2 regions of the Janthinobacterium sp. HH106 genome follow, and region 2 is predicted to be linked to the other one. Evidence: riboswitches for the same ligand, from Rfam matches in the RefSeq annotation. Region 2 holds a riboswitch; the other holds the start of a gene.
The links. Region 2 has a riboswitch for thiamine pyrophosphate ahead of JAB8_RS04820 (TonB-dependent siderophore receptor). Riboswitches for the same ligand answer to the same signal wherever they lie in the genome.
Positions count from the first base shown of each region.

Region 1: it holds a riboswitch for thiamine pyrophosphate, as region 2 does, so the genes downstream of both, thiC (phosphomethylpyrimidine synthase ThiC) here and JAB8_RS04820 (TonB-dependent siderophore receptor) in region 2, are expected to answer to the same signal.

Region 1 covers NZ_LRIC01000030.1:134,332-137,740, forward strand. Annotated here, with positions in the region: gene JAB8_RS13590 (ATP-binding protein) at 1-202, shown strand, start outside; gene JAB8_RS13595 (response regulator) at 231-1,037, shown strand; gene JAB8_RS13600 (hypothetical protein) at 1,076-1,333, shown strand; TPP riboswitch at 1,442-1,557, shown strand; gene thiC (phosphomethylpyrimidine synthase ThiC) at 1,637-3,409, shown strand, end outside.
Region 2 covers NZ_LRIC01000008.1:105,181-108,589, reverse strand. Annotated here, with positions in the region: gene JAB8_RS04820 (TonB-dependent siderophore receptor) at 1-1,918, opposite strand, end outside; TPP riboswitch at 2,004-2,101, opposite strand; gene JAB8_RS04815 (iron-containing alcohol dehydrogenase) at 2,167-3,324, opposite strand.

The DNA of each region.
Region 1 (3,409 bases), on a different contig from region 2:
TGATCCCCTCACCAGCCACATCCCCGTCATGGCCTTGTCGGCCAATGCCGTGCCGCGCGACATCGAGAAAGGCTTGCAAGCGGGCTTCTTCCGCTATCTCACCAAGCCGATCAAGGTGGTCGAATTCATGGATGCGCTCGATGTAGCCCTGCACCATGCAGCCGCGCACGGCCTGGCCGACGACACTCACGCAATACGCTAATTCAGCAATCAATTTTAGGAATACCGCCATGCTTCAAGCCACCGAGATCCTGAACGCCAGCATCCTCATCGTCGATGACCAGGAGGCCAACGTCATGCTGCTCGAACAGGTGCTGCGCAATGCCGGCTACACGCGCATCACGTCCACCATGGACCCGCAAGCCGTGCGTGCGCTGCATCAGCAGCACCGCTACGACCTGATCCTGCTCGACTTGCAGATGCCGGAAATGGATGGCTTCGAAGTCATGGAAGGCTTGCGCGACCTCGAGGCGGGCAGCTACCTGCCCGTGCTGGTGATCACGGCCCAGCCCGGCCACAAGCTGCGCGCCCTGCAAGCGGGCGCCAAGGATTTCGTCAGCAAGCCCTTCGACCTGGTGGAAGTCAAGACGCGCATCCACAACATGCTGGAAGTGCGCTTGCTGTACCAGAAGCTGGCCGAATACAACAAGTCGCTGGAACAGATGGTGGAAGACCGCACGGCGGAGCTGCGCGAAAGCGAAGCGCGCTTTCAGCGTTTCACGGAACTGTCGTCCGACTGGTACTGGGAACAGGATGCGCAGGGCAATTTGACGCGCTTTTCCGGCCCCGTGGCCGAGATGCTGGGCATCGGCAGCGAGGAAGAGCCGCAGCGCTGGAATGCCGCCGAGCGCGCCTTGCTCGACGCAAAAATTGCCGCGCGCGAACCGTTTCTCGACTTCATCTACAGCCGCGCCAACCTCGACGGCAGCACGCAGTACCTGCAGGTCAGCGGCGAACCGATGTTCGACAATGGCAGCCGCTTCATCGGCTACCGCGGCATCGGCCTCGATGTCACGGAGCGCTTGCGGGGAGCGTGATTTATACTTGGTGTTATTGATATTGACCAGGAAAAATCATGACTGACAAATCACCACCGCAATACTGGTTCCCCGCCAAGACCTATGGCTGGGGCTGGGGCTTGCCCATCACCTGGCAGGGCTGGCTGGTGTTCCTGGCCGCGCTGGCGCTGTTCGCCTGCGGCGCCTTCCTGTTCCCGCCGCAAACCATGCTCGTCGGCTACATCGTGTATGAAGTGGCCATCGTCGCCGTGCTCATTTTCATCTGCCAGCTGAAGGGCGAACCGACCGCCTGGCGCTGGGGCAAGAAGAAATAATCGTGACGCCATCTGCTGCATTGCAGCAGATGCGCAAAGACGACACCTGCAAGAAATCATCTGGCCACGCGGCGCGAACCGCGTATAATTGGCTCGCTGCCGCAAGGCGGCAAACGCTAGGGGTCCTGCCTTTCGCTGTGGAAACACAGTGCAAGCGCGGGTGAGAAATACCCTCCGAACCTGATCTGGATAATGCCAGCGAAGGGAAGCTTTAGGATGAACGCACCCCGCCTTTCCGCGTGCGTAATTCCGAACCTCCTTAGCTGGCTCCAGGCTTAAAAATAGTCTAGCCAAGGAGCCAAAATGAACGCCAACCCGAAATTCCTCTCCGCCACCGCCACGGTCGACGAAGCCGCCATCGCGCCGCTGCCCAATTCGCGCAAGATCTACGTGCAGGGCAGCCGCCCCGACATCCGCGTACCCATGCGCGAGATCAGCCAGTCCGACACGGAAGCATCGTTCGGCGGCGAAAAGAATCCGCCGATCTACGTCTACGATACCTCCGGCCCGTACACGGACCCGGACGTGCGGATCGACATCCGCTCGGGCCTCGATACGCCGCGCCTGCCATGGATCATGGAGCGGGCCGATACGGAAGAGTTGCCCGGCCCCACTTCCGACTACGGCATCGCCCGCCTGGCGGACCCGAAGCTGGCCGAGCTGCGTTTCAATCTGCACCGCAAGCCGCGCCGCGCCATTGCCGGCAAGAATGTTACACAGATGCATTACGCGCGCCAGGGCATCATCACGCCGGAAATGGAATTCGTCGCCATCCGCGAAAACATGCGCCGCCAGGAATATCTGCGTGAACTGAAAGCTTCCGGCCCCATGGGCGAGCGCCTGGCCGACCTGATGGGCCGCCAGCACCCGGGCCAGTCGTTCGGCGCCAGCATCCCGGCCGAGATCACGCCGGAATTCGTGCGCGAGGAAATCGCCCGCGGCCGCGCCATCATTCCCGCCAACATCAACCACCCGGAAGTCGAGCCGATGATCATCGGCCGCAATTTCCTCGTGAAAATCAACGCCAACATCGGCAATTCCGCCGTCACCTCGTCGATCGGCGAGGAAGTGGAAAAGATGACCTGGGCCATCCGCTGGGGCGGCGATAACGTGATGGACTTGTCTACCGGCAAGCATATCCACGAAACGCGCGAATGGATCGTGCGCAACAGCCCCGTGCCCATCGGCACCGTGCCCATTTACCAGGCCTTGGAAAAGGTCAACGGCAAGGCCGAGGATCTGACGTGGGAAATCTTCCGCGACACTTTGATCGAGCAGGCCGAGCAGGGCGTCGACTACTTCACCATCCACGCGGGCGTGCTGCTGCGCTACGTTCCGATGACGGCCAAGCGCCTGACGGGCATCGTTTCGCGCGGCGGCTCCATCATGGCCAAATGGTGCCTGGCGCACCACCAGGAATCGTTCCTGTACACGCATTTCGAAGAAATCTGCGAAATCATGAAGGCGTATGACGTGTCGTTCTCGCTGGGCGACGGCTTGCGTCCCGGTTCCATCTACGACGCCAACGACGAGGCGCAGCTGGGCGAATTGAAGACCCTGGGCGAGCTGACGCAGGTTGCCTGGAAGCACGACGTGCAAGTGATGATCGAGGGCCCGGGCCACGTGCCCATGCAACTCATTAAAGAAAACATGGACTTGCAGTTGGAGCAGTGCGGCGAAGCGCCGTTCTACACCCTGGGGCCGCTGACGACGGACATCGCGCCCGGCTACGACCACATCACTTCGGGCATCGGCGCGGCCATGATCGGCTGGTATGGCACGGCCATGCTGTGCTACGTGACGCCGAAGGAACACCTGGGCTTGCCCAACAAGGCGGACGTCAAGGACGGCATCATCACGTACAAGATCGCGGCGCATGCGGCCGACCTGGCGAAAGGCCATCCGGGCGCGCAGATCCGCGACAACGCGCTGTCGAAAGCCCGCTTCGAATTCCGCTGGGACGACCAGTTCAACATCGGCCTGGACCCGGACAAGGCGCGCGAATTCCACGATGAAACCTTGCCCAAGGATTCAGCCAAGGTGGCGCATTTCTGCTCCATGTGCGGCCCCCATTTC
Region 2 (3,409 bases):
CCGCATATTCCCAGCTGCCATTCACGCTCAAGCCCGCCACTTGTTGCACGGCGTAGTCCGCATGCACGGCCGCCTTGAAGGCGGGCACGTTGGGTACGCGCTTGCCGTCGAGGTCCGCATTGCCCGTGCCCGACTGCTGGCTGTTCAGGGCCGTCACGGAAGCGCCCAGGCTCAGGTTGGCGCTTGCCTTGCCCTGGGCCGACAATTCCAGGCCGCGGTGCTGGGCCTGGCCTTCGCGCACGAAGTAGCCGGCCGTGTTCTGGAATTCCAGGCCTTTGCGGATCTGGAACAGGCTGGCCGCCAGCATGAAGTCCGGCGTCACATCCATCTTGGCGCCGAGTTCGATCTGCTTTGAGCGGCTCGGTGACAGTTCTTCATTGGCATTCATCGCCTTGCGGTCGGCCGTGCCGCCATGTTCCATGCCCTGCGAATAGGCCGCATACACGGACACATTGTCGAGCGGGGTGTAGACGAGCGATACATTCGGCAGCAGGAAATCGTGCTTGGCGCGGATTTCCGTGTCGGCCTTCAGCACGTACTGGTAGCCATCGACATTGATATGGCGCAAGCCGCCATGCAGTTTCCAGTTCGGCGCCAGGCTGACGATATCCTGCACGAAGACGGAGTTTTCCGTATCCTTGCGCACCAGGCGCACGGGGCCCGTGACGCCGGGCGACGTGCCGACGATCTGCGGCTGGTAGATGTTGCTCACGCCGACCCAGTCGTACACGTACAGGCCGGCGCGGTCCTTGCGGCGGAAGGTCGAGACGCCGGCCGTGAAGTCGTGGCGCAGGGAGCCGGTGGCGAACTTGCCCTGGATCATGGCTTGCGCGCTCAGCGGCTTTTTCGTCTCGCCCAGGCTGCGGTAGTCATACACGTCGTAATCGCCATTGCCGCAGAAGCCGGGGTACAGGTCCTGTCCGCTGCAGCCATACGGGAAGGCTGTGTAGTCGTCGCGCTTGAACGAGTGCTGGTTGGCCGACACGGTGGCGTGCCAGTCGTCATTGAAGGCGTACTGGAAGCGCAGGCCGATATTGCTGGTGACGGTTTCCACGGGGCGCGTCCACGGCTGCAGGTTGAGCATGGCGTCGGCGCTGATGCCGGTCGGCAAGGTTTTGTTGTTCAGCAGCTGGAAGCCGGGCGCCGTCGCCTGCGCCTTGTCCTGGTAATCGGCATCGATTTGCAGCAGGGCCTGCGGCGAAATCTGCCAGTCGAAGGCGCCGGAAATGAATTTACGGTTGCCGTCCGCGCCCTTGATGTAGGAGCGCAGGCGCTCGGCCGCCACGTTGACCCGGTAGCCGAAGCGCGTGTCTTCCAGGCGGCCGCCCAGGTCGACGGCGCCGTACAGGGTGCCCCGCTCGCGCGCTTCCACGGTGACCGTGCGCAGCGGCGCGGCGGTGGGGCGCTTGACGATGAAGTCGATCACGCCGCCCGGCGCGGCCACGCCTGCCTGCAAGCCTGCCAGGCCCTTCAGCACTTCGATGCGTTCCTTGTTTTCCAGCGGGATTTGCGTGTCGCCAGGAATGGCCACGCCATCCTTGCGGTAGCTGGAATTGTTGTCGAGCTTGAAGCCACGGATGGAAAACTGTTCCGCGTAGCCGACGGCGTTGTAGGCATCGTTGATGCTGGTGTCGAGCTTGACGGCGTCGCTGAGGTTGCGGATCTGTAAATCCTGCATGTCTTTTTGCGAAATGACGGTGACGGATGCCGGCGTCTGCAGCAGCGGCGCGTCAGCAAAGCCGCCGACGGAGGCGCGCTTGGCGGCCGGCGCCTTGCTGGCCGTGACGACGACTTCGGCCATGCTTTGTGCCTGCGGGTCGGATGCGTCGGAAGCCAGGGCGGGCGCGGCAAACGCGTGCAGGATCGCCAGGGTCAATACAGGACGGGAAAAATGCGCAGATAAATTCGGTGTGGACATAGATTGCTCGTGGTTCAAGCCGACTCGGTAACGAGCACGGCAGGCTGCTTGTTCGGCTGGCGCCAACGCAGGAGCTATCAAAGGAGGGAGGTACTTTGCGCTTTCCTTCGCTGGCATTATCCAGATCAGGTACGAAGGGTATCTCTCACCCGGATGACTGCTCCAGGACCCCTAGCGAAATGACAGCTTAGCATGAACCACGGCCGGCTGTCCCCCTGGCCGACCGTTTTACAACAGTGTGCTGGAATCTATAAACTGAGTTCCAGCACCTTGCGGCTGACGGCGGGCGTCACTTCGCGCTGTTCGCCCAGCGCCGTCATGCCGTGCGCTTCCAGGGCGGACACGACGGCGTCCACGCTCGCGTGGTTCAGGCCATAGTCGGCCAGGCGCGTCTTGACGCCCATGTGGCGGAAGAAGAATTCCGTGCGCGCGATGGCCGCCTCGATGCGGCCGTCCTCGTCGCCGCCATCGAGGCCCCACACGCGGGCCGCGTATTGCAGCAGCTTGGCGCGCTTGGCCTGCTTGCGCACGCGCAGCATGCTGGGCAGGATGATGGCCAGCGTCTGCGCATGGTCGAGCTCGTACAGGGCCGTCAATTCGTGGCCGATGGCGTGCGTGGACCAGTCCTGCGGCACGCCCACGCCGATCAGGCCGTTCAAGGCCAGGGTGGCGCTCCACATCACGTTGGCGCGCACGTCATAGTCGTCCGGGTGCGACAGGGCTTTCGGGCCTTCCTCGATCAGGGTCAATAAAATCCCTTCCGCGAAGCGGTCCTGCACGGACGCGTTCACGGGGTAGGTCAAATACTGTTCCATCACATGCGCGAACGCATCGACGACGCCGTTGCCCACCTGGCGCAGCGGCAAGGTGAACGTCTTCGACGGGTCCAGCACGGAGAATTTCGGATACACCTTGCGGCTCATGAACGAGCGCTTTTCCTGGGTGGCCTTGCGCGTGATCACGGCCGAGCCATTCATTTCGGAACCCGTGGCCGGTAACGTCAAAACGGTGCCGAAGGGCAGGGCGGCTTCGACGATCTTGCCGCCTTTGGCCAGGATGTCCCACGCTACGCCCTCGTGCAGGGCGGCGGCGGCGATGAACTTGGTGCCATCGACCACGGAGCCGCCGCCGACGGCCAGCAGGAAATCGATGCGCTCGCTTTTCACCATGGCCACGGCCTGCATCAGGGTTTCATAGCTGGGATTGGGTTCGATGCCGGCAAATTCCAGCACCGTGTGGCCGGCCAGCGCCGCCCTGACTTCATCGTAGACGCCGTTCTGCTTGATGCTGCCGCCGCCGTAGGTCATCAGGACCCGCGCCTGGGGCGGGATCAGGCCGGCGATGGCGGCGATCTGGCCCTGGCCGAAGAGGATTTGCGTCGGATTGTAAAAGTCGAAATTGAACATGGGGCTCCCGCTGCCGAGGTATAGGCTGTTGCTGAGGCATGATTATGGCCGAACGGGTGAAATCGTGTCGTGGACGCTTGAGCTT